2 linked regions of the Aquibium microcysteis genome follow. The protein of the gene in region 2 interacts with the protein of the main gene of each other region in a pairwise test. Links are inferred from orthologs where the notes say so. Each region holds a gene or a part of one and is shown on either strand. Other genes may lie near its edges.

Region 1 (14,999 bases), 2.2 Mb from region 2 along the record:
TCGTGATCTGGTGCTTCCGGGGATCGATCCGGGCGCATTGGGCGGCATTCTCGCCAAGGCCGACGAGATTGGCCGCGATATCGACGACGCGAAGGTCGCGGCCTTCGCAGGCGAGGTTGCCGGCGCCGGTCGTTTCTCCGCCCGCGACGTGGAGGTGCCGTTCACCGTCGCGACCGGATCGCTGCGCACCCCGGCCTTCTTTCTGGAGACCGAGGGCGCCACGATGTCGCTGGAGGTGCAGGCGGACCTGACGACGGGCGGAATCGAGGCGTCCGGCGACATCGACTACGATCCCGGGCCGGACGCCCTGGTCGGGTCCGAACCGTCCCTGGGGATCACCGTGCAGGGGCCGTTCGGCGGCACGACGGCGCGCTTCGAGACCGCGCCGCTGACCCAGTACCTGACCCAGCGCGCCCTCGAACGCGAGCAGGCGCGGGTCGAGGCCATGCAGGCCGGTCTCCTCGAGCGGCAGAGGCTGCGCCGGGAGGTCCGCTACTACGCCGCCCTGGCCGACGACGCTGCCCGCACGCGTCTGGAAGCCGCCGAACGGGCCGCGCGCGAGGGCGAAAGGATCAGGCAGGAGGAGGAACGCGCGCGCCAGGCGGCCGTGACGCCGGTCGAGCCCGACACGGAAACGGTCGAGCCGCTCGAGCCGCCGCTGCCCACGCGGGCACAGCGTCCCGCTCCGGCCACGCCCGAGTTCAGCCTCGACGCCATCGGCCGAATCCTCCAGGACCTGCCGGAGCGGCCCTGAGAGGATGTGAAAGAAGGCCCGGTTGCGCGCGACCTGGGCCGGAAATCTCGGGGATTCCGGTGGGCATTCTTCCGCATTCCCGATGGATTCACACTCTCTGAACGTCGCCGGTCGCGACGCGTCAGCCGGTGCGTGCGGCCAGCGCCTTGACATGGGCGAGGACGTGGATGCGCAACGCCGACGACAGGTTGGTCATGCGCGGCCGCGCTTCGTCGACTTCGCCGACGAGCGCTGCGAGCGATATGCCGCGCGCCTGCGCCATCGCCTGCAGTTCGTCGAGGAAGGGCTTTTCGAGCGAGAAGCTGGTGCGATGGCCGCGGATCGTCACCGAGCGCTTGATCTGCACCGTCAGCGCGACCCGTCGGGCTCGTCGCGTCGGTGGCCGTCGAGCAGCGCGGCGGTCCGCTGGCGCTCCGCCGCGTCCGCCTCGCGGTCGGCCTTGCTGCGTCCGTGCAGCGCGCGGTTCTCGGCGGCGACGCGGTCCTTTTCGGCGCGGGCGGTGCGCTTGCGGAAAAGCCGCAGGTTCACGACCTCGCCCATCGCCGTCTCAGCTCATTTTTTGCGAAAGGCGTCGAGCGAGACGACCTGCGCGCTCTTTGCGGCATCGTCGTCGCTGTCGGCCGTCGGGGCCGCAGGCTCCGGTTTCAGCCTCTCGGTCCGGCGTGCCGGGGTCGGCAGCACGGGCGCGGCGTCCTCGATCTCGGCGATCTCCGCCGCCGCGGGTTCGGCCTTCACGTCGAACTCGAGCTCGAAATTCACCGATGGGTCGTAGAAGCCGCGCACGGCTGCGAAGGGAACTTCCAGCTTCTCCGGGATGTCGGAGAAGGAGAGGCCGATCTCGAAACCGGTCTCCGATACCTTCAGGTCCCAGAACTGGTACTGCAGCACGATCGTCATCTGCTCCGGATAGCGCTCGCGCAGACGCGTCGACACGCGCACGCCGGGCGCACCCGTCAGGAAGGTGATGAAGAAGTGGTGGTTTCCGGGAAGCCCGGTCCGCGCGACTTCGCTCAGCACCTTGCGCATGACGCCGCGGAGGGCCTCCTGGGCGAGAATGTCGTAGCGTATGTGGTCGTCGGACATGAGGTTCCGTCTGGAGTGAGTCTCGATCCGGGTAGATGTAATGAAGCCGGGCGCGCGCGTAAACCGAATAAGGGCCCATGAGACGATCGTGACCGTTTCCGCAGGGGCAAAAATCGCCGCCCGGGGATCGGGCGGGGGCCGACCGGCCTCCGGCGCACGGGCGGGCGGCGCATGCCCGGGAGGAGTGCCGCAACCCCGCGGCGGCGCCCGGCGACGAACCGACGGCTCCCCTGGAGCGATCGGCTACGGATTCCGGCAGTCTCCGTGGAAAGGGAAGTGGAGGTTTCTGTTGCCAGGTACCTCCGAACCCCGCCTAGAAGTGCGAACCGCTAGGACTTGAATTGAAGCTGTCGCGCTGCTTACGCGGCGAGACGTGCTTCCGCATAGTTGTCGTTGGCAACTATAAGTTTAGCCCGATGACGGTGGTACCATGCCGGGCAAAAGTCCGATCTTTACACCCTCGTCGATCCTATTTCGCCCCCATCAGATGCCGCCCTCGCGGGTCGTGCGGCATGTGGTGGAGGCGCCGGGTACCGCCCCCGGGTCCGAAAGGCTTATTCCATCGGCCGTTTATTGCCATAGTCAGACGAGCTGACGGGACGAATATAGGGAGGAGCGGCGCGGATTGGAAGACCGTCGGCCATTGACAAGGCGAGATTCAGCGCGGAAGTTGTTCGTGCGTGGCGGGAGTTCTCTATACTCGCGGAGCAGGGCGGGAGGAAACATCCGGCAGGCATGGACCGCAATTCGCGTGCGGGTTGAATGAACAGTCCGAGACCAGGGGGAAGACGTCCATGGCTGATTATCTTGCCGATGTGAAGAAGTACGACGCGGGCGCCGACGAGGCGAAGGTCGCGAAGATCGTGAAGCATCTCGGCATCGCGCTGCGCAACCGCGATTCCTCGATGGTGTCGTGCAGCGATCCGAAGGAACTCGCCCGGGTGCAGGAGAAATGGTGCGCCAAGAAGTTCGGCGTCGCCGAAGACGCGGGAATGGCCGCCATCGAGGCTGTCTGTGCGGCGATGAAGGGCGACAACTCGAAGAGCCGCGTCACCTTCTACTATCTGGTGGCGAAGGAACTCGGCACCCTCGACGCGCTCTGACGCCCGGCCGGCTTGCGCCGGCAACGGTACATGGCGCCTGCGCCGGTCATGCTTCAGCCCTGGTGGTCTTCGGCGATCGGCCGCTGGTAGGTGAAGCCCATGTCCCAGGGGAAATAGATCCAGGTGTCCTGCGACACCTCCGTGACGAAGGTGTCGACCAGCGGCCGACCTTTCGGCTTCGCGTAGACCGTCGCGAAATGCGCCTTCGGCATCATGGCGCGCACGATGGCGGCCGTCTTGCCGGTGTCGGTCAGGTCGTCGACGATCAGCACGTTCTCGCCGTCGTTTTCGAGCAGCGTCGGCGTCACCTGCTTGAGGACCGCCAGTTCGCCCTGCGAGGTGTAGTCGTGGTAGGAGGCGATCGAGACCGTCTCGATGACCCGGATGCCGAGCTCGCGCGAGATGATCGCGGCCGGCACCAGGCCGCCGCGGGTGATGCACACGATCGCCTTCCACTTGCCGTTTACTCCCGCCAGCCGCCAGGCGAGCGCGCGCGCGTCGCGGTGGAACTGGTCCCAGGACACCGGAAAGGCCTTTTCGGGAAGAGACATCGCAGGGCTCGCGCTTGGGAGGGATGCGTGGCTTAAGCGCAAACCGTGCCGAAACGCAAGAGCCGCTGCCTACCGCCGCTCACGGCCGCGCGTCGCGGGCCTTCAGATAGACGAGGACCGACAGGGCCAGCACGACGGCATAGAAGGTGAACAGCGTCTGGTAGGCTGCGACCGGATCGCCCGGTACCGTCGCCTGCGTGACCACGGCGCCGGTGGCGAACTGCATGACGCCGACGCCGCCGATCGAGAAGAAGTTCATCAGCGTCACGCCGCGGCCGATCAGGTGCGCCGGCACGAAGGCACGGGCATGCGCCATCAGGAGGCCGTAGCTCGATCCGGACACGCCGATCAGCACCAGCAGGATCGTGGCGGCCGCAAGCGAGGCCTGCGGCATCATCGCCAGCACGCCGATCGCCGCGACGCTGATCGTGTTGCCCGCGACCGCGACCCATTTGCGCGTCCGGAAGACCGTGTCGAGCGGACCGTAGAGGAAGCTGCCCGCCACCATCGCGAAGGCCATGAACAGCGTCACGTTGCCGATCGACAGCGCGTCGGCGCCGAAGACGTCGGTGAGATAGGGCCCGGCCCACAGGCCGCGGATGCCGACGGCAGGCGCATAGTTGATCGCCGTCAGCGGGATGATCGGCCACAGCACCCTGAGCCGCAGAAGCTCGCCGAAGCCGCCGAAACCGACGCCGGCGGCCGGCTCGTCCGGCGACCGTTCCGGGTCCTTCACGAAGACCATGAGCGCCACCGCCACCACGAGCGTCAGTGCCGCGATGGCCAGGATCACCGGCCGCCAGCCGAAGCTCTCGGCCGCGGCGGCGAGCGGCGTCGCGCCGAACACGTTGCCGAGCGAGCCGAGCGCCACGAACCACGAGGTCGCCACCGCGAAGCGCGCGGCCTTGAAGGTCTTGGCGAAGATGAACAGCGACGCCATCAGCACCGGCGCGCAGCCGATCCCGATCAGCGTCATGGCGACGACCAGCATGCCGGGCGTGGTCGCCAGCCCGAAGACCGCCGCACCGCCGCCGCCGCCGATCGCCAGCATCACGGCCGCCGTGCGGCGCGGACCGAAACGGTCGAGCGACACGCCGACGGCGAACTGCATCAGCGCGAAGGCCACGAACCAGGCGCCGGAGGCCTGCGAGAAGTCGGCCTTGGTGGCGCCGAGCTCGGCTTCGAGCGCCGGCGTCAGCACCGCCAGGAACGACCGGTAGAACTGGGAAAGGAAATAGGCGAAGGCGAGCGCCGTGATTCCGGCCATCGTCTGATCCCGAATGCGAGGGGCGGCCTGCGCCGCGGACGCCTTCCGTCAGGAAGACCCGTGCCGTCCGCCTACGCGCTGCACGTGCTTCGGGCAATTGCCAGTCCGCTGGCCAGTCATGGACCAGCGGACCGTCGTCTCGAACGTGGACGTCAGGCCGCCCGCGCGGCGCCGCCGCCATTGCCGCGCCGCCGGCGGCGACGCGGCGGACCGTTGCGCTCGTCGGCGCGGCCCGCTTCGTGGTGGCCGCCGGCCGGCTTGCCGCCGGCGCGCTGCGGCGCCTGGGCGGCACGGGCCGGGCGTCCCTGGGGCTTGCCCTGCGGCCGGCCCTGCCGTTCCGTCCGCTCGGGACGCGAACCCGCGGGCAGCGGCTTCTGGAACGGATCGGGCTGGCCGGTGTGGTCCGCCACCAGCGGGATCGCCTTGCGGATCACCTTCTCGACCGCGCGCAGCTTCGACACCTCTTCGGGATCGCACAAGGTCAGCGACTTGCCGTCGGCGCCGTTGCGGCCGGTGCGGCCGATGCGGTGGACGTAGGTTTCCGGCTCGTCGGGCAGGTCGTAGTTCACGACGAGCGCGATGCCGGGCACGTCGATGCCGCGGGCGGCGATGTCGGTCGCCACGAGAATCTTCACCGAACCGTCGCGAAACCCGTTCAGCGCGCGCTGGCGGGCGTTCTGCGACTTGTTGCCATGGATGACGTCGGCCGAAAAACCGTCCTGCTCGAGCTGGCGCGTCACCTTGTCGGCGCCGTGCTTGGTGCGGGCGAAGATGATCACCGGCCCGTCGCCTTCGGCGCGCAGGATGTCGGCCAGCACGTTGCGCTTCTGCTTGGTGCGCGCCTTGACGAGGCCCTGCGTGATCTCGGCGACCGTCGTGCTCTGCGGCGCGACCGAGACGCGGACGGGATCCTTCATCAGGCCCATGGCGAGCTTCTCGATCTCGTCCGGCATGGTGGCCGAGAACAGCGTCGTCTGGCGGTCGGGATGCGTCGCGCGGGCGAGCTTCTTGACGTCGTTGATGAAGCCCATGTCGAGCATGCGGTCGGCCTCGTCGAGCACGAGCCAGCGCGTCTGGTCGAGCTTGACGTCGCCTTCGCGCACCAGGTCGACGAGCCGTCCGGGCGTGGCGATCAGGATGTCGACGCCGTCGCGCAGGCGCTTCACCTGCATGTTGCGCGACACGCCGCCGAGCACCTGGCAGGTGGTGATGTGCATGCCCTTGGACAGGAGCCGGATGGTCTCGTCGATCTGCACGGCGAGTTCGCGCGTCGGCGCGAGAATCAGCGCATGCGGGGTCTTGGGGCGGCGCTTGGCGCCGAGTGCGGTGATGCGGGTGAGGATCGGCAGCGCGAAGGCCGCCGTCTTGCCGGAGCCGGTCTGGGCGATGCCGAGCACGTCGCGGCCGGCGAGATAATGCGGGATCGCCTGGGTCTGGATCGGCTTGGGCGTGGTCAGGCCTGCGGCGAGCGTGCCCTTGAGGAGGGCGCCGGTGATGCCGAGGGCCTCGAAGCCGCCATCGGCTTCGGGGGTGGTTTGATTGGTCAAGTTCGTCTCTTTCGGCGGGCGACGCCCGCGCTGCGGCCCGGCGGGCGCAACCTGCCGTGGCACTCTTCTTGTTTGAACGACGAGGCGGCGCGCCCGAAACGGGCCGTGGCCGGCTGCGCTGTCGTTACCGCGTGCCTCATGCCCGCGGAATTCCCTCGCCGCCTGACCGTATCGTCTCCGTGAGAGACGCGACCGGTGAGGGGGAAGGCCAGACGCAACCAGGTCGATTTCCGACGAACCGGCAATGCCGGCCCAAGCGCCTGTCGCGGCATATGGGCGATAATGCTGGACAATGCAAGGACATTCGGCGGGCGGCACCGGTCGCGGCCGGCGGCCCGGGAAGGCCGGCGACGCGGCAACGCGCGCCGCCGGCTCGTCTCATTCGCCCGAGGACAGGATCAGCACGGACTGTTCCCGGGTTGCGCCGCCGACCGAGGTCCAGAACGCTGCGGCGATGAAGAGGATACTCACGATACCGGCTACGTTGGTCATGGCGAAACTCCTTTCGTTTCGCCCCGCGCGGCACCGAGTGTAATTGCGATGTCACGCCATGGCACCCCGGGCCCGGTAAATTTCTGGTCCAGCCCGTTCGCAGGCGTGAATCGGCAGCCGATCCGGCTAGGATGGGACGACTGCCGTGCCGGAGATTCCTTCAATGCCCGACTTTCCCGTCTTCGATCTGTCCCGCTTCGAGCGCGCCGGCCGCAGCGAGCGCGCCGCGCTGGGCGCCGAAGTGGACGACATCTGCCGCTCAACCGGCTTCCTCGCGATCAGCTGCCACGGCGTCCCGCAGACCGTCATCGACAGCGCCTGGACCATGGCGCGGGCCTTCTTCGACCTGCCGGCCGACGAGAAGCAGAAGGCGAGGGCGCCTTTCCCCGGTTATCCCTACGGCTATCTCGGTCCCGAATCGGAAGCGCTGGCGAAGTCGAAGGGGCAGGACACGCCGCCCGACCTGAAGGAGAGCTTCAACGGCGGGCCGCTCGGCATTCCCGCAGGCCTCGACGATCCGCAGGCGCTGGCCTTCTGCTACGCGCCCACCATCTGGCCGGAGGCGCCCGACGGTTTCCGTCCCGCCTGGGAAGCCTATTACCGGGCCATGGAAGACCTCGCGGCCCGCATCATGCGCGTCTTCGCGGTGGCGCTGACGCTCGACGAGGACTTCTTCGCGCCTACCATCGACCGGCCGATCAGCGCGTTGAGGGCGCTGAACTATCCCGAACAGTCCGTCCCGCCGAAGCCGGGACAGCTGCGGGCCGGCGCCCACACCGACTATGGCAGCCTGACCATCCTGCTGCCCGAGCCGGGCTCCGGCGGGCTCGAGATCCTGGCGCCGGACGGCGCCTGGCGTGCCGTGCCCCCCGTGCCGGGCGCCTTCGTCATCAACATCGGCGACCTGATGGCGCTGTGGACCAACGATCGCTGGGTCTCGACGCTGCACCGCGTCGTCAACCCGGCGCCGAAGCCCGACGGATCGACGCGGCGCCAGTCCTTCGCCTTCTTCCATCAGCCGAACTGGCACCAGGAGATCGCCTGCCTGCCGTCCTGCCTCGCGCCCGGCGAGACGCCGAAGTATCAGCCGGTGTTGTCCGGCCCCTATCTGATGGGCAAGTTCCAGTCGACGGTGAAGGCCGGCTGATCGGTCGGCGCCCGACAGGGGCATGCGGGCGGCGCAGCCGCGCGCCTGCGCCCTCCCGGATTGCCTTTTCCCGGCCTTCCGCTAAGAGAAACGCGACCTTTCCGGACATTTCTCGAGGGAGCCTCCCATGACCGCCATCGTCGACATCATCGGCCGCGAAATTCTCGACAGCCGCGGCAATCCGACCGTCGAGGTCGACGTGGTGCTGGAGGACGGCTCGATGGGCCGTGCCGCGGTGCCGTCGGGCGCCTCGACCGGCGCGCACGAGGCCGTGGAGCTGCGCGACGGCGGCCCGCGCTATCTCGGCAAGGGCGTCGAGCGCGCCGTCGAGGCGGTCAACGGCGAGATCTTCGAGGCCATCGGCGGCATGGAGGCCGAGAGCCAGATCCACATCGACCGGACGATGATCGAGCTCGACGGCACCGCCAACAAGAGCCGCCTCGGCGCCAACGCCATCCTCGGCGTGTCGCTGGCGGTCGCCAAGGCCGCGGCCGAGGCGTCCGGCCTGCCGCTCTACCGCTATGTCGGCGGCGCCTCCGCCCACGTGCTGCCGGTCCCGATGATGAACATCATCAACGGCGGCGCCCATGCCGACAACCCGATCGACTTCCAGGAATTCATGATCATCCCGCTCGGCGCGCCGACCTTCCGCGATGCCGTGCGCTGGGGCTCGGAAATCTTCCACACCCTGAAGAAGGGTCTGAAGGACGCCGGCCACAACACCAACGTCGGCGACGAGGGCGGTTTCGCGCCGAACCTGAAGAGCGCCACCGCCGCGCTCGACTTCATCATGGGCTCGATCGAGAAGGCCGGCTACAAGCCCGGCGAGGACGTGGCGATCGGCCTCGACTGCGCCGCGACCGAGTTCTTCAAGGACGGCAACTACGTCTACGAGGGCGAGCGCAAGACCCGCGACCCGAAGGCGCAGGCGAAGTACCTGGCGAAGCTCGCCGCCGACTACCCGATCATCTCCATCGAGGACGGCATGGCCGAGGACGACTGGGAGGGCTGGAAGGTCCTGACCGACCTCGTCGGCAAGTCGTGCCAGCTGGTCGGCGACGACCTCTTCGTCACCAACTCGTCGCGGCTGCGCGACGGCATCCGCATGGGGGTGGCCAACTCGATCCTCGTCAAGGTCAACCAGATCGGCTCCCTCACGGAGACGCTGGACGCGGTCGAGACGGCGCACAAGGCGGCCTACACCGCGGTCATGTCCCACCGCTCGGGCGAGACCGAGGATTCGACCATCGCCGACCTCGCGGTGGCCACCAATTGCGGGCAGATCAAGACCGGCTCGCTCGCGCGCTCCGACCGGCTCGCCAAGTACAACCAGCTCATCCGCATCGAGGAGGAGCTCGGCCGGCAGGCGCGCTACGCCGGCAGGTCCATCTTCAAGGGCTGATCCGTCACCGCCGTTCCGACGTCTCGAAGGGTCGCCGCAGGCGGCCCTTCTTCGTTTCGGGACGGTCGCCGCGAAGGGCCCCGTAACCGCCCGTTAAGCACGCCGCGCTAGAAGGAGGCAAAGGATGAAGACTGCCTCATGTGGACGCGTCAGTACAAGAAACGGAACACCGGCCGGTACATCGTGCCTGCCCTGGCGACGCTGTTCCTCGGCTATTTCGGCTTCCACGCCTTCCATGGCGAATACGGGATCTCCTCGAAGCTCCGGCTGGAGGAGCGCAAGGCGGTCCTGATCGCCGAGCTCGACCGCAAGCGGGCGATCCGCGAGGAGCTCGAGCAGCGCGTCCAGCTGCTGCGCGACGGCACGATCGAGAAGGACATGCTCGACGAGCAGGCCCGCCGCGCGCTCAATCTGTCGGGCCCCGACGAGATCACCATCATGCGGACCTTCGCTGAACAGAATTGACCAGATTTCGGTTAATTCCAGATAAGTCGAGCGATTTCCGCGATTTACCCGCATGACAGCCATGCAGTTTTCCGCGTGGCCGAAACCGTTCGTGCATGCTAGCTTTCCTTCATCCAGGGAGGGGAGAGACAAGGCTCGCCTTCCCGTGTCCGCGAAGAAGACAGGATCAGGGAGCAGCGCATGAAGGCGGCGGCGAAGAAGACGTCCCCGAAACCCCGGACCGATGCCGAGGGCGTCGGCGCGGTGAAGACCCCGAAGCCCGTCGAGTTCGACAAGGAGCAGGAACTCTCCGCCTATCGCGGCATGCTGCTCATCCGCCGCTTCGAGGAGAAGGCCGGCCAGCTCTACGGCATGGGCTTCATCGGCGGCTTCTGCCATCTCTACATCGGCCAGGAGGCGGTGGTGACCGGCCTGCGCATGGCGATGAAGGACGGCGACCAGATGATCACCGCCTATCGCGACCACGGCCACATGCTGGCCATGGACATGTCGCCGCGCGGCGTGATGGCCGAGCTGACCGGCCGCCGGGGAGGCTACTCCCGCGGCAAGGGCGGCTCCATGCACATGTTCTCCAAGGAGAAGAATTTCTACGGCGGCCACGGCATCGTCGGCGCGCAGGTCTCGCTCGGCACCGGGCTCGCCTTCGCCAACCGCTACCGCGGCAACGACTTCGTGTCGCTGACCTTCTTCGGCGACGGCGCGGCCAACCAGGGCCAGGTCTACGAGAGCTTCAACATGGCCTCGCTGTGGAAGCTGCCGGTGATCTACGTCATCGAGAACAACCGCTACGCCATGGGCACGTCGGTGACGCGCTCGTCGGCCGAGACCGACTTCTCGCATCGCGGCATCTCCTTCAGGATCCCCGGCATCCAGGTCGACGGCATGGACGTGCGCGCCGTGAAGGCGGCGGGCGATCTGGCGCTCGACTGGTGCCGCTCCGGCAAGGGGCCGATCATCCTCGAGATGCAGACCTACCGCTACCGCGGCCACTCCATGTCCGATCCGGCGAAGTACCGCTCCAAGGACGAGGTCCAGAAGATGCGCTCCGAGCACGATCCGATCGAGCAGGTCAGGGCGCGGCTCGTCGAGAAGAAGTGGGCGAGCGAGGAGGATCTGAAGGCGATCGACAAGGAGGTGCGCGACATCGTGGCCGACTCCGCCGACTTCGCGCAGACCGACCCGGAGCCGGATGTCTCGGAACTCTACACCGACATCCTGCGCTGACGTTTCCGTTCGATGAGCGCGATCCCGGACCCGACCGTCCTTCTGCTGGCAGCCGGCGTCGCCGCGCTGTTCGGATGGTTTTTCTGGTTCGTGATCGCCAGGATGTTCGGCACCGTGCGTCACATCTCGCGGATGCTCGACGACCGGTCCGCACGGCAGCGCGCCGCCATCGCCGGGCCGGTCACGCGGCCGGCGCCGCTCTGGCTGACCGCGATCCGCGTCATTCTCGTCGCCACGCTGGCCGGTCTCCTGGCCTACCAGCTCGCAGGCAAGTTCCAGATCCGCTGAAGGCGGACGATTATCATAGGTGAGGACCCCATGCCCGTGGACATCCTGATGCCGGCCCTCTCGCCCACGATGGAAGAGGGCACGCTGTCGAAATGGCTGAAGAAGGAGGGCGACAGCGTCGCCCCCGGCGACGTGATCGCCGAGATCGAGACCGACAAGGCGACCATGGAGGTCGAAGCCGTCGACGAGGGGACGCTGGGAAAGATCCTCGTCCCGGCAGGCACCGAGAACGTCAAGGTCAACACGCCGATCGCCGTGCTGCTGGCTGAGGGCGAGAGCGCCGGCGCTGCCGCCGAGGCCAGGCCCGCGGCGTCCGAGGCGGCCTCGAAGCCCGCCGCCGAAGCGCCGAAGGCCGCGGCCGACGATGCCGGCGGCAAGGCGCGCAAGGCCACCGACGAGCCGGCCGCCAAGGAGGCGCTGTCCGTTCCCGCCCAGCCGAAGGAGGCGGTCGCCGCCGATCCCGACATTCCGGCCGGCACCGAGATGGTGCCGACCACCGTCCGCGAGGCGCTGCGCGACGCCATGGCCGAGGAGATGCGCCGCGACGGCGACGTCTTCATCATGGGCGAGGAAGTGGCCGAGTATCAGGGCGCCTACAAGATCACGCAGGGCCTGCTGCAGGAGTTCGGCGCCAAGCGCGTCGTCGACACGCCGATCACCGAGCATGGCTTTGCCGGCGTCGGCGTCGGCGCGGCGATGGCCGGGCTGAAGCCGATCGTCGAGTTCATGACCTTCAACTTCGCCATGCAGGCGATCGACCAGATCGTCAACTCCGCCGCCAAGACCCTCTACATGTCCGGCGGCCAGATGGGCGCGCCGATCGTCTTCCGCGGTCCCAACGGTGCCGCCGCGCGCGTCGCCGCCCAGCACAGCCAGGACTATGCCGCCTGGTACGGCCACATTCCGGGCCTCAAGGTGATCCAGCCCTACACCGCCGCCGATGCCAAGGGCCTGCTCAAGGCGGCGATCCGCGACCCCAATCCGGTGATCTTCCTCGAGAACGAGATCCTCTACGGCCAGACCTTCGACGTGCCGAAGCTCGACGATTTCGTGCTGCCGATCGGCAAGGCGCGCATCCACCGCAAGGGCAGGGATGCCACGATCGTCTCCTTCGGCATCGGCATGACCTATGCCGTGAAGGCCGCCGACAGGCTGGCCGAGGAAGGCATCGACGTCGAGATCGTCGACCTCAGGACCATCCGTCCGATGGACCTCGACACCGTGATCGAGAGCGTGAAGAAGACCAACCGCCTCGTCACGGTCGAGGAAGGCTTTCCGCAGTCGTCCGTCGGCGACCACATCGCCAGCCAGGTGATGCAGCGCGCCTTCGACCATCTCGACGCGCCCGTCATCACCATCTGCGGCAAGGACGTCCCGATGCCCTACGCCGCCAACCTCGAAAAGCTCGCGCTGCCGAACGTCGGCGAGGTGGTCGAGGCGGTGAAGGCGGTGTGCTACCGTCGCTGATCGAAGGTCGGGAGGGACCGCGAAGTGAGCGCATCCGCAACGGACAGGAAGAAGCCGGCGACCTATGCCGACCTCGAGGCCGTGCCGGAGCATCTGGTCGCGGAGATCATCGACGGCGTGCTGCGGACGCACCCGCGGCCGTCGCGCAGGCATGTCGCCGCCGCGAGTTCGCTCGGAGACGAACTCGTTGGCCCCTTTCAAAAGGGGCGCGGGGGACCTGGTGGCTGGTTGATCCTCGACGAGCCCGAGATTCATCTCCGCGACGACGTCGTGGTGCCTGATCTCGCCGGGTGGCGGCGGGACCGTCTTGTGGACCACCCGGAAACGAACTTTTTTACCGTAGCTCCGGATTGGATTTGCGAAGTCCTGTCGGGGTCGACGGAACGGCGGGATCGGACCGTGAAGCGGAAAATCTATGCGCGGCACGGTGTATCGTTCCTCTGGCTGGTCGACCCGCGCCAGCAGATGCTCGAAGCATTCGCACTGGTGGACGGTGCGTGGGTGCTTCGTGGAACGTGGAACTCCGACGACGAAGTCCGCGCGCCGCCCTTCGACGCCATTGCCTTCTCGCTCGCCGACCTGTGGCCATTCGACCCGCCGCTCGGCATGAACGAAGACCCGACACCCTACTACGCCGGAGACAGATAGATGCCGATCAACATCACCATGCCGGCCCTCTCGCCCACGATGGAGGAGGGCAACCTCGCCAAGTGGCTGGTCAAGGAAGGCGACCACGTCGCGCCCGGCGACGTCATCGCCGAGATCGAGACCGACAAGGCGACCATGGAAGTGGAGGCCGTCGACGAGGGCACGGTGGCGAAGCTCGTCGTCCCGGCCGGCACCGAAGGCGTCAAGGTCAACGCGGTGATCGCGATCCTGGCCGCCGAGGGCGAGGATGCGGGGGATGCCGCCAAGGGCGGCGGCGAAGCCGCGCCCGCCAAGGCCGAGGCGAAGCAGGACGAGGCGCCTATCTCCCCACCCGTGGGGGAGATGTCGGCGAAGCCGACAGAGGGGGGCGCTGCCCCGCCGACCTCTCCGTCCGTCACGCCCCCCTCTGCCCTGCCGGGCATCTCCCCCACGAGGGGGGAGATCAGCCAATCCCGCATCTTCGCGTCCCCGCTCGCCCGCCGCATCGCCAAGGATGCCGGCGTGGACCTCTCCGCCATCGAGGGCTCCGGCCCGCATGGCCGCGTGGTGAAGGCCGACGTCGAGAAGGCGGTCGCCGGTGGTGCCAAGGCCGCAGCCCCGGCGCAGAAGGCAGCCCCCGCCGCCGCAGAAGCCCCCGCCGCCGCACCCGCCGCCAGGCCCATGTCCGACGACACCGTGCTGAAGCTCTTCGAGGAGGGGTCCTACGACCTCATCCCGCATGACGGCATGCGCCGGACGATCGCCGCGCGGCTGACCGAATCGCACCAGACGGTGCCGTCCTATTTCGTCTCGATGGACTGCGAGATCGACGCGCTCCTGAAGCTGCGCGCCGAGATCAACGCCGCCTCGCCGATGCTGAAGACCGAGAAGGGCGAGGTTCCGGCCTACAAGCTCTCCGTCAACGACTTCATCATCAAGGCGATGGCGCTGGCGCTGCGCGACGTGCCGATGGCCAACGCCTCCTGGACCTCGACGGCCCGCGTCCGCCACAAGCACTCCGACGTCGGCGTCGCGGTGGCGATCCCCGACGGGCTGATCACGCCGATCATCCGCAAGGCCGAACAGAAGACGCTCTCCGTCATCTCCAACGAGATGAAGGACCTCGCCAGACGCGCCCGCGACAAGAAGCTGAAGCCGCAGGAATACCAGGGCGGCACGACGGCCGTGTCGAACCTCGGCATGTTCGGCGTCTCGAACTTCACCTCCATCATCAACCCGCCGCACGCCTCGATCGTCTCGATCGGCGCAGGCGTCGAGAAGCCGGTGGTGAAGAAGGGCGCGGTCGCCATCGCCACCATCATGACCGCCACCTTCGCCTTCGACCACCGCGTCATCGACGGCGCGCTGGGCGCGGAACTCGCGGCCGCCTTCCAGCGCCACATCGAGAAGCCGATGGGGATGCTGGTTTAGCTGTAACCCTCCCCGCAAGGGGGAGGAGAGCATCGGAGTCATCCATGAAAACCGTCCTCTGCTACGGCGATTCCCTCACCTGGGGCTACAACGCCGAAGGCCCGTCCCGCCACGCTTATGCCGACCGCTGGCCGAGCGTGCTGCAGGCCGC
Region 2 (14,892 bases):
AAGGTCGCGCTGCGCGGCGACTTCGACCCGATGACCTATGCCACGGTGGTCGACCGCATCAACCGCGTCGCCAACCTCGCCCGCGACGGGCTCGGCCTGCGGCCGGGCGACCATGTCGCGATGATGTGCGGAAACCGGCCGCAATTCATCGAGATCACGCTCGGCATCGCCGATGCCGGCTGCGCCACGGCGATGATCAGCCCGTTCTCGACCCGCTTCGAGGCCGCCTACATCGCCAATGACAGCCGGGCGCGAGTGATCTTCGTCGATCCCGACTACGAGGACGTGATCCGCGAAGCCGAGTTCGAGCACGCGCCGGTGATCATCGTGCTGGACGCGCGCTACGAGGCGCTGCTGGCGAAGGCGTCGAGTGCGGAGCCAACGGTTCCGGTGGATTCGGGCGACATCTTCTGCATCCCCTACACCTCGGGCACCACCGGCAAGCCGAAGGGCGTCCTCCTCTCCCACCGCTCCCGCGTCGACCACATGACCATGGTGCTTGGCGCCTTCCAGGGCGGCTACAACACGACCTGCCGGACGCTCGCCTTCACGCCCTTCTTCAACGGCGCCGGCTTCATCGCCGCGCTCGTGCCGATCTGGTTCGGCGGCGACTGCCGCATCATGCGCAAATACGATCCGGAGGAGCTGCTGCACTGGCTGGAGGCCGACCGGATCAACAACATGTTCACGGTGCCGACCCACTTCCACGGCCTGTTCAAGCTCGACGAGAGCGTGCTGCGCCGTGCCGACACCTCGTCGCTGAAGGTCATCAACTCCAACGCCGCCGCCCTGCCGCACGCGACGAAGGAGCGGATCATCGACTATTTCGGCGAGGGCATCCTCTTCGACAGCTACGGCGCGACGGAGACGGGCGGCGCCACGACGATCCGCCCCGAGGAGCACATGCGCAAGATCTCCTCGGTCGGCCAGGCCAATCCCGGCGCCGAAATCCGCATCGTCGATGCCGACTGGCAGCCGGTCGAGAACGGCAAGCCGGGCCGCGTGGCGATCCGCAACAGCTGGCTCTTCTCCGGCTACTGGAACCGGCCGGAGGCGACGGAGGCGGCCGTGCGCGACGGATGGGTCAGCGTCGGCGACCTCGGCTTCCTCGACGAGGACAACTTCCTCTACATCGTCGACCGCGAGACCAACACGATCATCTCCGGCGGGCAAAACATCTTCCCGCGCGAGATCGAGGACGTGCTCTACGGCCATCCCGCCGTCGCCGAGGTGGCGATCGTCGGCAAGCCGGACGACTACTGGGGCGAGGCCGTGATCGGCTTCGTCGTGCCCCGCCCCGGCGTGTCCCGGCCGAGCCTGGAGGAGCTGCGCGCCTTCTGCGAAAAGCGACTCGCCCGCTACAAGCTGCCGAAGGAAATCCGCTTCGTCTCCGAACTGCCGAAGAACGGCACCGGCAAGATCATGCATCGCACGCTCCGCGACCAGCTGATCGCCGAAGCGAAGGGACGGACGCCGGGATGAGACGCGGCTACCTGCGGGTCGGAGACCGCCACGTCCACTACCGCCGGACCGGACATGGCCCGGCGGTCATCCTGCTGCACGCCTCGCCGGTCTCCGGCGCGATGTTCCTCGAACAGCTCGAAGTGTTCGGCCGGCACTTCGACGCCATCGCCATCGACACGCCGGGCTACGGCCTGTCGACGCCGCTCGACCACCCGAAACCCGAGGTCGCCGACTATGCCGACGCGGTCGTCGAGACCATGGACGCGCTCGGCCTCGACCGCGCCATCCTCTATGGTCGGCACACCGGCGCCTCGATCGCGGTCGAGACCGCGCGCCGGCATCCGAGCCGCGTGGCGCTCGCGCTCTGCGACGGCTATCCGGTGTTCACGCCGGGCGAGAGCGAGCGCTACCTCACCCAGTATCTGGTACCCGTCGAACCGAAATGGGACGGAAGCCACCTCGCCTTCTGGTGGCTGCGCTATCGCGACCAGCACGTGTTCTGGCCCTGGGACCTCCAGGAGACGGCCTATCGCGCCGACACCGACCTCCCCGACGTCGACTTCCTGCATCGCGGCTTCACCCAGATCATGATGGCCGGCGACGGCTATCGCACCGCCTATGCGGCGGCCTTCCGGCACGATTCCATCCCGGCGCTGCAGGAGACGCGCGCGCCGGTGATTCTGACTGCACGGCCGGGCGACAGCCTCTACGCCGCCTTCGCGACTGTCCCGGAGCTGCATCCCAAGCGCGAACTGCCGCGCGACACGGTCGAGGCCGCCCATGCCGAGGTGGCGATCATGCAGACGGTCCCGGCCTCCGCCGGTCCCGAACCCGGCTCCCCTTCATGGCGAGACGCGCAGCCGGGCGGCCGCTTCATGCTGCCCTGCGGCGAGGGCACGCTCCACGCCCGCGTCTTCGGCACGCCCGACGGACGGCTGCCGCTGGTCGTCGTCGCGCCGCTGCCCGGCGGCATCGGCGGCATCGGGAACGACCTCTCCGACATCGCACGCTCGTGGCCCGTCCTCGCGATCGAGGCACCCGGTCAGGCCGACAGCGAGACCGGCGACCCCGGCTCGATCGTGACGTCCGCCGCCTGGATCCGGCAGGCCCTCGATGCCTTCGGCTGCCCCCTCCGCGCGGTGCTGGGCTGGGAAGGCTCGGCGGCTCTCGCCCTGGAGATCGCGGCGGCCACCGGCGCGACCGCCTTCCTCGTCGATCCGCCGGCGGTGCCGCCTGCCCTCCGAAGCGAATTCCTCGATCGCTACACCGCCGACCTGACGCCGCATGTCGATGGACGCCATGTCCCCGTCGCTTGGAACCTCGTCCGCGACGAACGTCTCTGGGCGCCCTTCTACGATCGGGTTCGCTCCGCCGCGCTGCCGTCGGTGAGCGGTCTCGACGCCGCCCTGCTGCACAGGAAGGCCGTCGACCTCTTCAAGCAGCCGACCATGCTCGCTCCTGCGCTCGCCCAGCTGTGGCGCTACCCTCTCGCCGAAAGGCTGGCGGAGCGGCGGGCCGACACGATCGTCTTCGCCATGCCGCAGGACCGCTTCGCCAGGCTCTGCGTCGACGGCATTGCCCGGCATGAGGCAGACGGCTTCGCCAGCCTCGGCGCCGTGATCGCCGCGACGCTGTCGGATAGGCCGGCATGAGCCTTTCCGAGGACGACGTCGCCGGGATCGCGGCCCGGCTTTCGCCAGGTTCGGTCAGCATCGAGCCGGAGCAGCGCGCGGCCCTGTCGATGGACGTCTTCGAATGGCCGGACGAACGACCGGCCGACGTCGTCCTGTCGCCCGTCGACGTCGACGGCGTGCAAGCGGCAGTTGCCTGGGCGGCGGACCGGAGCATGGTGATCGCGCCGCGTGGCAGCGGCATGTCCTACACGCGGGGCTTCCAGCCGCAGGCCGAGCGGGTCGCGCTGATCGACCTTCGCGCCTTGCGCAGGATCCGCCACCTGTCCCCCGAGAACCGGCTCGTCGTCGTGGAGGCCGGCGCCACGTGGCTCGATCTCGACGGCGCCCTGCAGCCATACGGGCTGAAGCCGGCGCTCGCCGGGCCGATCTCGGGCGCGGTCTCCACGATCGGCGGCGCGGTGTCGCAGAACATGCCGGCCGGCATGCATCACGTGCTCGGCCTCGAACTCGTGATGGCCGACGGCAGCCTCGTCACCACCGGCGCGCTGGCGCGCCCTGGCTCTCCCGGCGCGCTGCGCGCCAGCGGCCCCGATCTCACCGGCCTCTTCATCGGCGATTGCGGCGCGCTGGCCGTCAAGACGGCGATCGCCCTGCGCCTGGTGCCCCGCGCCGCGGCGTACGAATGCGCCTCCTTCGGCTTCGGTGACGCGACGTCGCTGGCCGAAGCCATGGCCGCCGTCCAGGCGCGCGACACCAGCGTGGCCCTGATGGGGCTCGCCAACCGCAGCGTGCGCGACCAGGCCGCCGCAGCCAGTCTCGGCGAAGCGATCTCGATGCTGCGCGGCACGGTGACGGGCGCTTCGTCCTTGCTGCAGGGCGTCGGCCGCGCCGTACGCCTGGCGCTGCGGGGCGTCGGCCGCAGCGACCTGCCCTGGGGGCTCCACCTCACCGCGGAAGCGGGCAGTCCGGCCACCGCCCGCGCGATGCTCGCCGAGGCGGTGGCGGCGGTGCCGTCGCATGCCGCGCCGATGCCGCCCACCATCCCGCTGGCCATGCTGTCGCGTCCCTACTCCGTGCGCGGCATGCTCGGCCCGAAGGGCGAACGCTGGGCGCCCGTGCATGGCATCCTGCCGCTCGGCCGCATCGCCGGCGCGACGCGCGCGATCGATCGCTTTTTCGCCGATGCTCGGCCGCGCATGGAGGCGGAAGGCCTCTCGCATTCGATGATGTTCTCGGCACAGGACACGAGCGTCCTTGTCGAGCCGATGATCTACTGGCCGGACAGCCTGCGACTGGTCCACACGAGCGCGCTGAAGCCCGAAATCGTCGGGCGTTTCGCCGGCAATCCGCAGAACCCGCCGGCCCGGGCCCTCGCCCGCGAGATTCGCCGCGGCCTGCTCGAAATCCTCCTGCAGGAAGGCGCGATGATGGCGCAGCTCGGCCGCTACTATCCCTACGAGGCCCTGGCCGAGGAGCCGGCGCGGCGGCTTGCCCGCGCGATCAAGGACGTGGTTGATCCGAACTGCGTCCTGAACCCCGGCGCGCTGGGCTGGGAGCGCCGATGATGGAGCTGTCGACGGTCGGCGACGTGCTGCGGCGCAACGCCGCCGCGCATCCGGACAAGACGGCCTTCGTCTTCGGCGACACCCGCGTCAGCTTCGCCGGGCATCTCGCCCGCGCCGAACAGGTCGCCCGCGCCATCGCCGCGGCCGGCGTTTCGCCACAGGACCGCGTGGCGGTGATGTCGCGCAACACGCGCGCCTTCATGGAGGTCTATGCCGGGGCGGAATTGTCCGGCTACATCGTCGCCACGGTGAACTTCCGCCTCGCCGCGCCGGAGGTGCAGCGCATCGTCTCCATCGCCCGGCCCCGCATCCTGTTCTACGAGACGGCCTTCGAGCCGGTGGTCGAGACGCTGGTCGGCAGCGGCGTGCAGCTGTTCGTCGCCATCGGCGGCGAGCCGGCGGCCTGGGCCGTGTCCTACGAGGATTTCGTCGCGACCGCCGATCCGGCGCAGCCGCTCGCCTCTCCCGACATTGACGACATCCTGCACCTGATCTTCACCAGCGGCAGCACCGGCACGCCGAAGGGCGTGATGCGCTCGCATCGCACCGAACTCGCCGTCTGCGACTACTTCGCCACCGAGATCGAGATGCAGCCGGACGACCGCCTGCTGCTAATGATGCCGGTCTTCCACGTCGGCCACCGCTTCATGCAGCTCGGCGGGCATTTCCGGGCGGCGGAGGTCCACGTCCAGGCGGATTTCAGTCCGCGCGCCATCCTCGATACCATCGAGCGCGAGCGGATCACCATCACCCATCTCGCCCCGACCATGGTCAAGGCGCTGCTCGACGTGCCGGGCGTCGACGCGCGGGACTTCGGTTCGCTGAAGACCATCGTCTATTCCGGCGCCCCGATGCCTGTGCCGCATCTGGAGCAGGGCCTGCGGGTCTTCGGCGACGTCTTCCTGCAGCTCTACGGCATGTCGGAGGGCAGCGCCACGACGCTGCACCGTCACGAGCATCGCATCGCGACCGCGCAGGACCGCAGCCGCCTCGCCTCCGTCGGCCGCGCCTCGCGCGGCGTCGTCCTCAGGATCGCCGACAGGGCCGACCGGCCCGTCCCCGCCGGCGAAGTCGGCGAGGTGCAGCTGCGGGCGCCGACCATCATGAAGGGCTACTGGAACGACAGCGAGGCGACCGTGGCGGCGCTGCGTGGCGGCTGGTACCACACCGGCGACATGGGGCGGCTGGACGAGGACGGCTATCTCCACCTCGTCGACCGCGCCAAGGACATGATCATCTCCGGCGGCGAGAACATCTATTCGCGCGAGGTGGAGACCGCCATCGCCTCCCATCCCATGGTCGAGGACGTGGCGGTGATCGGCTGTCCGGACGCCTATTGGGGGGAGATCGTGCTCGCCATCGTCGTTGCCCGCGATCCCGCTCTGTCGGCCGAGACCATCATCGCGCACTGCCGCAGCCGGATCGCCAGCTACAAGAAGCCGCGATCCGTCGTGTTCGCCACCGACCTGCCGCGCCTCGCCTCGGGAAAGGTCGACAAGGTCGCGCTACGCCGGCTGTATGGCCGCGGGGCAGATGCGGCGGCGGGCTCCGAAGGACCGTCCGCGACGGCTTGATGATGCGGTCGGACTGCCGCGCGGCACTCGGACCCGCTCGACCGGAGCGTTTCGCATCGAGTTCGATGGCACGCCGTCGCGGCGACCGCCGATGCCCGGCTGCTGCTGGTTACGGCGATCAGGTCGTCCCGGAGCCGATCTCCTCGTCGGCGCCCCCTGCAAGGGCCACGAAGGCGGCACCGGTGGCGGTGAAGATGCGTTCCTGTTGCGACCATTCCATGCCGATCCGATCGTAGAAGGCCTGCGCATTTGCGTTTCCGGCATCCACCGAGAGCCGCACATAGGCCCAGCCGCGGCGCTGCGCTTCGGCGGCCAGGTGCCGCAGGAGGGCTTCGCCGACGCCGCGGCCGCGGAGTGCCGGCGCCACGTAGAGATCCTGGACATAGGCGCCCGGCCTGCCTGTCCAGGTGGAGAAGCTGCGGAAGAACAGGCAGAGGCCGACGACGGCGCCTTCCGTTTCCGCCACCAGCGCCTCGAAGGCGGGATCGGCGCCGAAGCCGTGGCGACGGATGTCCTCGACCGTGCTGCGGACGCGGCCCGTCCCATCCACCGCTTCAGCGATGCCGTGCAGGGCCGCGTGGATCGCCTCGGCGTCCGACGCGACGGCAGCGCGGATGGCAATGGCCGACGGGGATGCAGCGGTCATGACACGAACTCGCGAGCGGATGGTGGATGGTGCCCGCTTCTAGCGGAGGCCGGCGCAGTGCCGCAACCGGCGCGTCGCCTCCTCCGGTCGAAGGTCGCTAGAGCCGGCGCAGCGCTTCGGCGAGATCGGACAGTCCGTCGATGACGAGGTCGGGCGCGAAGCTCTCGGCCGGCTCGGCGCCATAGCCGCCGCGCACGATGACGACCGGAAGTCCGGCCGCGCGCGCGGCCTCGACGTCGGCCGCGCCGTCACCCACCATGACCGCGCGGGATCGATCGGCGCCCAGCGCGTCGAGCGCGGCGTGGAGCATGTCGGGCGCAGGCTTCCTGGCGATGTGCGGCTCGGCGCCCTGCACCGCCGCAACGTGGCGGGAGAAGCCGTAATGATCGCAGATCGTCCGCGTGAAGGGCATCGGCTTGTTGGACACGACGGCGAGCCGGACACCCGCCAGGGCCAGCGTCTCCAGGCACGCGGACGCGCCGGGCAGCACCGTGGTGAGATTGACGAGATGGCGGCCGTAGATCGGCATCATCTCGGCCACCCGCGCCTCCAGCGCCTCCCCTGTAAGCGGGATGGAACGCGCCGCGAAGGCACGCAGCACCAGCGTCGAGACGCCGTGGCCGATCATGGCGCGCACCTCGTCGACGTGAAAGGGCGCCAGGCCGTGGCGGGCGAGCAGTTCGTTGGTCGCCGCGGCGATGTCGGGGACGGAATCGATCAGCGTCCCGTCGAGGTCGAACAGCACGGCCTCCGGCAGGCTGCCCGCGGAACGGCCCTCGAGGGGCCGAGCCAGGTCCGCCGGGCTCATGCGGCCCGCTTCGTCGCGCCGTCCGAGGCGGCGCGGATGGCGGCGATGTTGGCGCCATAGGCGGCTTCGCTCCCGCCCTTGAACACCGCCGAACCGGCGACCAGCACGTTGGCGCCGGCCGCGGCGACCAGCGGCGCGGTGTCGACCGTGACGCCGCCGTCGATCTCGATGTCGATCGGACGCGAACCGATCATCGCCTTGACGCGCGCCACCTTGTCGACCACGGCCGGGATGAAGGCCTGGCCGCCGAAACCGGGGTTCACCGTCATCAGAAGCACGAGGTCGAGCCGGTCGAGCACGTATTCGATCACGCTCTCGGGCGTCGACGGGTTGAGCGAGACGCCGGCCTTCTTGCCGAGGTCGCGGATCGCCTGCAGCGAACGGTCGAGATGCTTCGTCGCCTCGGCATGCACCGTGATGACGTCGCAGCCCGCATCCGCAAAGGCCGCGAGATAGCCATCGACGGGCTCGATCATCAGGTGGCAGTCGAAGACCTTCTGCGTGCGGTTGCGAACCGCCTTGATCAGCGGCGGGCCGAAGGTGATGTTGGGCACGAAATGCCCGTCCATGACGTCGAGATGGATCCAGTCCGCGCCCGCCCGGTCGATCGCCTCGATCTCCTCGCCGATGCGCGAGAAGTCCGCCGAGAGGATGGAGGGAGCGATGATGGTCCTGGTCATGACGCGAAACCCCGCCTGCGCGGGCTCCGTTGATCGTTTCGCGGGCTCAATGGCCGCAACGGCGCGACAAATCAAGCGCCATCCGCGCCTGCGCAACCGGACGATCGGAAAGACTCAGCGGTCGAGGATCAGCATGTCCGACGTCGAGAAGCTGATCTCGGCCGTCTCGCCGGCCACCGGCGGCGGGCTGGCGGGACTGTTGAAGGTGTCGAGCGACAGCAGCGCGTCGCCGACGGCCACGCGCACGCGGATGACGGAGCCCAGGAAGCTCACCTCGCGGATGGTCCCCGTCACCAGACCGTCGCGGCCCTCGCGGCGGCCGAGCGCGATCGCTTCCGGCCGCAGCGCCAGAGACACCGTCTCGCCGGCCTTGCGGGCGGCCACGCGGTTACCCACCGAAATCGTGCCTCCCGCAATGGTGACGGCCCCGGTTGCCGGATCGGTGACCCTACCCTCGACGACGTTCAATGTCCCGACGAAGCCGGCCACGAAGCGCGTGGCGGGCCGGTTGTAGATCTCGAAGGGCGTGCCGACCTGCTCGGCGCGGCCATTGTACATGACCACGATGCGGTCCGACATCGACAGCGCTTCCTCCTGGTCGTGCGTGACGAAGATGGTGGTGATGCCGAGTTCCTTCTGGATGGCACGGATCTCCTCGCGCAGCGAGACGCGCACCTTGGCGTCGAGCGCCGACAGCGGTTCGTCGAGGAGCAGGACCTGCGGCCGCGCCGCCATGGCGCGGGCCAGCGCCACGCGCTGCTGCTGGCCGCCGGAGAGCTGGTAGGGATAGCGGCTGCCGAAATCCTGCAGCTTGATGAGCTCGAGCATCTCGCCCACGCGCGAGCGAATCTCGGCCGCCGGCTTGCCCGCGACCTTCAGGCCGAAGCCGATGTTTCCAGCAACCGTCATGTTGGGAAACAGCGCATAGGCCTGGAACACCATGCCGATGTTGCGCTGATTGGGCTTCAGCGCCGTCACGTCCCGGCCGCCGATGTTCACCGTTCCGGCGCTCGGCTCCTCGAAACCGGCGACGATGCGGAGCATCGTCGTCTTGCCGCAGCCCGAGGGGCCGAGGAAGGAGACGAACTCGCCCTGCCGGACGTCGAGATTGAACTCCTGCACGACGACGGTCGTGCCGAAAGCCTTGCGCACCTGCCGGATGGAGAGGAACGGATCGGACATGGGACCTCGGTTTCCTTAGTGCGGCTGTGCGGGGGGGCGCGGCGCGAAGCGCGAGACGACCTGGATCAGCGCCATACAGCCCCAGGTGATGGCGAAGGCGATGACGGCGAGCGCGGCCGGCTCGTAGGCGCGGTTGGCGCCGATGAGCTGGAGATAGGGCCCGAAGGCCGGCCGGTTGAGCAGCGCCGCCATCACGAACTCGCCGATGACGATGGCAAACGTCAGGAACGCGCCCGACAGCACCGCGACGAAGACGTTGGGCAGGATGACGCGCCACATGATGGTGATCCAGCCTGCGCCGAGGCTCTGTGCGGCCTCCGTCAGCGTGCCGACGTCGATGGCCCTGAGCCCGGTGTCGACGGCGCGGTACATGTAGGGCAGCGACAGCACCACGTAGCCGAACATCAAAAGGACGTTGGTGCCCATGGCGGTTCCGGTGAGCGGCAGCCAGGAGGACGTGTTGTAGAGGCGGATGTAGCCGAAGACGATGACGATGGGCGGGATCACCAGCGGCAGCAGCGTCACGAATTCCAGCACCGGCCGCCAGGACGGCAGCTTCAGCCGCACCCAGTAGGCGGTGGGCACGACGAGCAGGACGCCGACGACGATGGTAGCGAGCGCCATCATCACGGAATAGCCGAAAGTGGCCTGGAAGCGCGGGTCGAAGATCACCGCCTGGTAGGCGTCGAGGCTGTAGACCCCGCGCCGCATCTTCAGCGAGAACTCGAAGGTGCCGATCAGCGGCAGCAGGAAGTAGAGGACACCGATCGCCAGGAAGATCCAGGACCAGAAGCGGTTCGGCTTCATTTGATCCACCTTTCGCTGCGGGTCCGCAGCCAGATGTAGATGAAGTTCGCGATGCCGGTCACCACGATCATGCCGAAGGCCAGCGCGTAGCCGAGATGCGGATCCTGCAGCACGTCGCCGCGGATCTGGGCGAAGAGCAGGATCGGCACGATCGACAGCGACGAGCCCGTCAGCGCATAGGCCGTCGCGACCGCGCCGAAGGCATTGGCGAAGAGCAGCGCGAAGGTGCCGAGCAGCGTCGGCCAAAGGATCGGCAGCGCCACCATGCGCCAGTACTGGAAGCCCGATGCGCCGAGAATCGACGCTGCCTCGCGCCATTCGCGGCGCATGCCGTCGAGCGCGGGCGTCACGATCAGCACCATCAGCGGGATCTGGAAGAACAGGTAGGTAAGGGTCAGCCCCCCGAAGGACAGGATGTTGAAGCCGTAGGCGTAGATGTTGATCCCGAACCAGTCGCGCAGGACGAGCGTCACCAGCCCGAGCCGGCCGAAGGTGGACAGGAAGGCGAAGGCGAGCGGCACGCCGGCGAAGTTCGACGCCACGCCCGAGAAGGTGAGGACCGGCGAGCGCACCCAGGACGGAAGGCCGCCGAGCACGATCGCCCAGGCGAGCAGGAAACCGACCACGCAGCCGAGAAAGGCCGAAGCGACGCTGATGCGGATCGAGATCCAGTAGGCCGACAGGATCGACGGCTGGAACAGGTTGGCGACGTTGGCGAGCGTGAACTCGCCGGCCGGATTGCGAAAGGCGCCGGTGACGATCTGCAGTGTCGGAAGGATGAGGAAGAGGACGGCGAAAGCGACGAAGGGAACGACGCCGACCCAAGCGAAGGAGAGCTTCGGCCGATGGGCTGGCGGCGCGGCGGTGGCCGCGGCAGTCAAGTCGTTCATGCTTGGCCCGCCCCCGGGTTTCGCGTCTTCAGGGTGCGGTCTCCGCCGGGGCGGAGACCGCGCTCGATGTGGCTCGTGTGCCTTACTGAACGTTCGCGCCGACGACGCTGTCCCACTTGGACGTGATCACGCCCTTGGCCGCATTCTGCTCGTCCAGCGTCGGGAACACCGCCTTCTCGTAGGCTGCTGCCGGCGGCAGCGCGTCGAGGAGCTCCTGCGGAACGACGCCGCGGGCGACCATGTCGTTGAAGCGGATCGGGTGGCAGTAGCCCTTCAGCCAGCCGAGCTGGCCTTCGTCGGAATAGAGGTACTCCATCCACAGCTTGGCGGCATTCGGATGCGGCGCGTAGGCGCTGATCGCCTGCACGTAGACGCCGGCGACGACGCCCGACGCCGGCACGACGACCTCGACCGGCGGGTTGCCGTTGAGCGCGTCACGGCCCGACAGGGCGTTGTAGTCCCACCAGATCACGATCGGCGTGGCGCCCTGCGCCAGCGTGCCCGACTTGCCGATGGTCGGGACGAAATTGCCCGCCTTGTTGAGTTCGGCGAAGAAGTTGAGGCCGGCCTCGCCGGCAGCCTCGCCCGCCGCCGCACCGGTGGCGAGGCCAGCGGCATGCACGCCGAAGATCGCCTGGTTCGAGGCGCGCGGATCACCGGCAAGCGCGACGCTCGCGGCATATTCCGGCTTGAGCAGATCGGACCAGTCGGTCGGCAGCGTCTTGACGATGTCGGTGTTCACCGCGAACGACAGCACGCCGTAATAGTCGCCGTACCAGTGGCCGTCGGCGTCCTTGACGTTGTCGGGGATGGAGTCCCACGTCGAGACCTTGTAGGGCATCAGCAGACCCTCGGCCTGCGCCTGGGGACCGAAGGCCAGACCGATGTCGAGCACGTCCGGCGCCTGCGGACCCTTGTTGTCCTTGTTGGCGCGAACCGCCTCCAGTTCGTCGGCGGAGCCGGCATCCGGGTTCAGCTCGTTGACGGTGATCTCCGGATACTTCGCCTTGAAGCCGGCGATCACGTCGCCGTAGCCGCACCAGTCATGCGGCAGCGCGATGGTGGTGAGCATGCCCTCGGCCTTGGCGGCAGCTTCCAGCGCCGCGAGGTCCTGCGCCGACGAGATGGCCGTCGAGACCATCAGGAAGGCCGCAGTCATGGAAAGTGCTGTTCCCGTGCGTTTCATCATCTGTTCTTCTCCGTAGGGTGTGGCGTCGAACGACGCCTGCGACGCGGTTACCGGTGTCCCGTGACAATTGGATGAACGCCGCCGTCATCGTCGCACGAGCCCGGGAAAAGCTAGCCTTTGCCGGGTGCCACGGCAATCGGATTCGGTGCTTTCCCGGCTAATTGATAGGCATCCACCGATCCGGCGCCGATCCGTCGATCCGGCGCCGTCCACGGTTGTACCGATCAGCCCGCGATCGCCTCGTCGAGAAGCGCGAGCGCAGCTTCCTTGGTGAGCCGGACCGGATTGCCGCCCGCGGTCGGGTCGACGATCGCCATCTCGGCGATCAGATCCTTGCGCGCGTCGTCCATGGCGAGATCCTTGATCAGTCCGCCCAGCGCGTGCGGCACGCCGAGATCCTCCCGCAGCTTGAGGATCGCCGCCGCGAAGCCGTCGAAGCCGCCCGAAATGCCGCAATAGGCGGCGAGCCGGCCGATGCGCTCCTCGATCGCCGGGCGGTTGAAGGCGAGCACGTAGGGCATGAACACGGCGTTGGTCATGCCGTGATGCGTATCGTAGAGCGCACCGATGGGATGCGACAGCGAATGGATGGCGCCGAGGCCCTTCTGGAAGGCGGTGGCACCCATGGCTGCGGCCGACATCATGTGCGCCCGCGCCGTCAGGTCCGTGCCGGCGGCGACCGCCTTCGGCAAGTTCTCCAGCACCAGCCGCACGCCTTCGACGCCGATACCGTCGGCCATCGGGTGGTAGCCCGGCGCGCAATAGGCTTCCAGGCAGTGCGCCAGCGCATCCATGCCGGTGCCGACCGTGATGAAGCGCGGCATGCCGGCGGTCAGTGCCGGATCGGCGATGACGATCGCCGGCAGCATCTTCGGGTGGAAGATCACCTTCTTGGTGTGGCTCGCCTCGTGCGTGATGACGCCGGCGCGCCCCACTTCCGAACCGGTACCGGCGGTCGTCGGCACGGCGACGATCGGCGCGATCTTCGAGGCGTCGGCGCGGGTCCACCAGTCGCCGATGTCCTCGAAGTCCCAGACCGGCCGCGTCTGGTGCGCCTGGAAGGCGATCAGCTTGCCGAGGTCGAGCGCGGAACCGCCGCCGAAGGCGACGACGCCGTCATGGCCGCCCTCCTTGAACATGGCGATGCCGGCCGTGAGGTTGGACTCGACCGGGTTCGGCTTGACGTCCGAGAACACCCGGTAGGGGATCTTGGCCGCATCGAGGATCTTCAGCGTGTCGGCCACGACCGGGAGCTTCGCCAGCCCCGGATCGGTGACGAAGAGCGGATGCCTTATGCCCGTCTGGGCCAGCGCATCAGGCAGTTCCGAGATGCGGCCGGCGCCGAAGCGGACGGTTGTGGGGTAGTTCCATTTGGAGACGAGCGTGGTCATGGTGAGGGGTTCTCGGATGAAATTGAAATCGGAAAGGTCGCGTTCCTTCGTGCCCCCACTGGCCTGCCGGCCATCTCCCCCACGAGGGGGGGGAGATCGGATGTCACGACCGCTATCGCCACCCTGCGACGTCACAGGGCGGGCGGAGCGCGCCATGAAGGCTGATCTTCCCCCTCGTGGGGGAGATGGCCGGCAGGCCAGAGGGGGGCGCGACGGAGCGAGTACATGGGTCCATTCGCGGCGAAGCTAGATCTTCTCGCGCAAGTGGAAACCCTTCGGCCGGGTCAGGTTGTCGTAGCCCACGAGGCCCATGGCCCCGCCCTTGCCGGTGTCCTTGACGCCGGTCCAGACCAGCCCCGGATCGACGTAGTCGCAGCGATTCATGAACACCAGGCCGGTTTCGACGCGGTCGCCGATGGCGGCGGCCCGCTCGGTGTCGCGGGTCCAGATCGAGGCGGTGAGGCCATACGGGCTGTCGTTCATCAGCGCGACCGCCTCCTCGTCGTCGCGCACCTTCATGATGCCGACGATCGGGCCGAAGCTCTCCTCGCGCATGACGCTCATCTGGTGGTTCACGCCAGTGAGCACCTCCACCGGCAGATAGGGCGATCCGGCGGTGTCGCGCTCGTCGGCGAGGTTGAGATGCGCCGTCGCCCCCTTGCGCAGGGCTTCGGCCTTCTGCTCGCGGATGAAGTCGGCGAAACGCGCCTGCGCCATCGGCCCCATCACCGTCTCCTTCTCGGCCGGGTTGCCGAGCGTCCAGTTGCGGCTCTCGGCGATGAATCCCTCAACGAAGTCGTCATAGATGGTTTCGTGCACGTAGATGCGCTCGATGCCGCAGCAGCACTGGCCGGTGTTGAAGAAGGCGCCTTCGGCGAGGTTGGCGATGGCGTGGTCGAGCTTCACGTCCGGCAGTACGTAGGCCGGGTCCTTGCCGCCGAGTTCGAGGCCGAGAGTCATGAAGGTGCCCGCCGCCGCCTTCTCGATCGCGCGGCCGCCCGCTACCGAACCGGTGAAGTTGCAGTGGTCGACGAGACCGGAACCGAGCAGTTTCTCTGTCTG

The links.
Region 1: the proteins of rpe (region 2) and eno interact in binary tests that used the Escherichia coli proteins (3 or more experiments, as listed by UniProt). The link is inferred for Aquibium microcysteis from one-to-one orthologs.

The regions. Positions count from the first base shown.
Region 1 is NZ_CP061080.1:1,335,323-1,350,321, forward strand. Bases 7,386-10,208 are described here. They hold eno (phosphopyruvate hydratase), read left to right. Parts: upstream 7,386-8,071; coding sequence 8,072-9,346; downstream 9,347-10,208. Other genes in these bases: IAI54_RS06150 (isopenicillin N synthase family dioxygenase), read left to right, coding at 7,386-7,944; IAI54_RS06160 (FtsB family cell division protein), read left to right, coding at 9,485-9,811; pdhA (pyruvate dehydrogenase (acetyl-transferring) E1 component subunit alpha), read left to right, coding at 9,992-10,208. In the rest of the region: IAI54_RS06105 (AsmA family protein), read left to right, coding at 1-754; IAI54_RS06110 (ribbon-helix-helix domain-containing protein), read right to left, coding at 876-1,106; IAI54_RS06115 (DUF4169 family protein), read right to left, coding at 1,103-1,294; IAI54_RS06120 (SspB family protein), read right to left, coding at 1,307-1,837; IAI54_RS06130 (DUF2853 family protein), read left to right, coding at 2,632-2,940; gpt (xanthine phosphoribosyltransferase), read right to left, coding at 2,994-3,491; IAI54_RS06140 (MFS transporter), read right to left, coding at 3,571-4,758; IAI54_RS06145 (DEAD/DEAH box helicase), read right to left, coding at 4,911-6,551; more of IAI54_RS06150, read left to right, coding at 6,961-7,385; more of pdhA, read left to right, coding at 10,209-11,035; IAI54_RS06170 (hypothetical protein), read left to right, coding at 11,048-11,323; IAI54_RS06175 (pyruvate dehydrogenase complex E1 component subunit beta), read left to right, coding at 11,354-12,790; IAI54_RS06180 (Uma2 family endonuclease), read left to right, coding at 12,815-13,438; IAI54_RS06185 (pyruvate dehydrogenase complex dihydrolipoamide acetyltransferase), read left to right, coding at 13,478-14,848; IAI54_RS06190 (SGNH/GDSL hydrolase family protein), read left to right, coding at 14,893-14,999. UniProt on the Escherichia coli protein: Catalyzes the reversible conversion of 2-phosphoglycerate (2-PG) into phosphoenolpyruvate (PEP). It is essential for the degradation of carbohydrates via glycolysis.
Region 2 is NZ_CP061080.1:3,535,236-3,550,127, forward strand. Bases 6,530-9,245 are described here. They hold rpe (ribulose-phosphate 3-epimerase), read right to left. Parts: upstream 8,372-9,245; coding sequence 7,688-8,371; downstream 6,530-7,687. Other genes in these bases: IAI54_RS16465 (GNAT family N-acetyltransferase), read right to left, coding at 6,530-6,883; IAI54_RS16470 (HAD family hydrolase), read right to left, coding at 6,981-7,691; IAI54_RS16480 (ABC transporter ATP-binding protein), read right to left, coding at 8,486-9,245. Outside these bases: IAI54_RS16445 (class I adenylate-forming enzyme family protein), read left to right, coding at 1-1,482; IAI54_RS16450 (alpha/beta fold hydrolase), read left to right, coding at 1,479-3,116; IAI54_RS16455 (FAD-binding oxidoreductase), read left to right, coding at 3,113-4,663; IAI54_RS16460 (class I adenylate-forming enzyme family protein), read left to right, coding at 4,660-6,237; more of IAI54_RS16465, read right to left, coding at 6,356-6,529; more of IAI54_RS16480, read right to left, coding at 9,246-9,553; IAI54_RS16485 (ABC transporter permease), read right to left, coding at 9,569-10,360; IAI54_RS16490 (ABC transporter permease), read right to left, coding at 10,357-11,250; IAI54_RS16495 (ABC transporter substrate-binding protein), read right to left, coding at 11,333-12,439; IAI54_RS16500 (iron-containing alcohol dehydrogenase), read right to left, coding at 12,664-13,830; IAI54_RS16505 (aldehyde dehydrogenase family protein), read right to left, coding at 14,077-14,892. UniProt on the Escherichia coli protein: Catalyzes the reversible epimerization of D-ribulose 5-phosphate to D-xylulose 5-phosphate.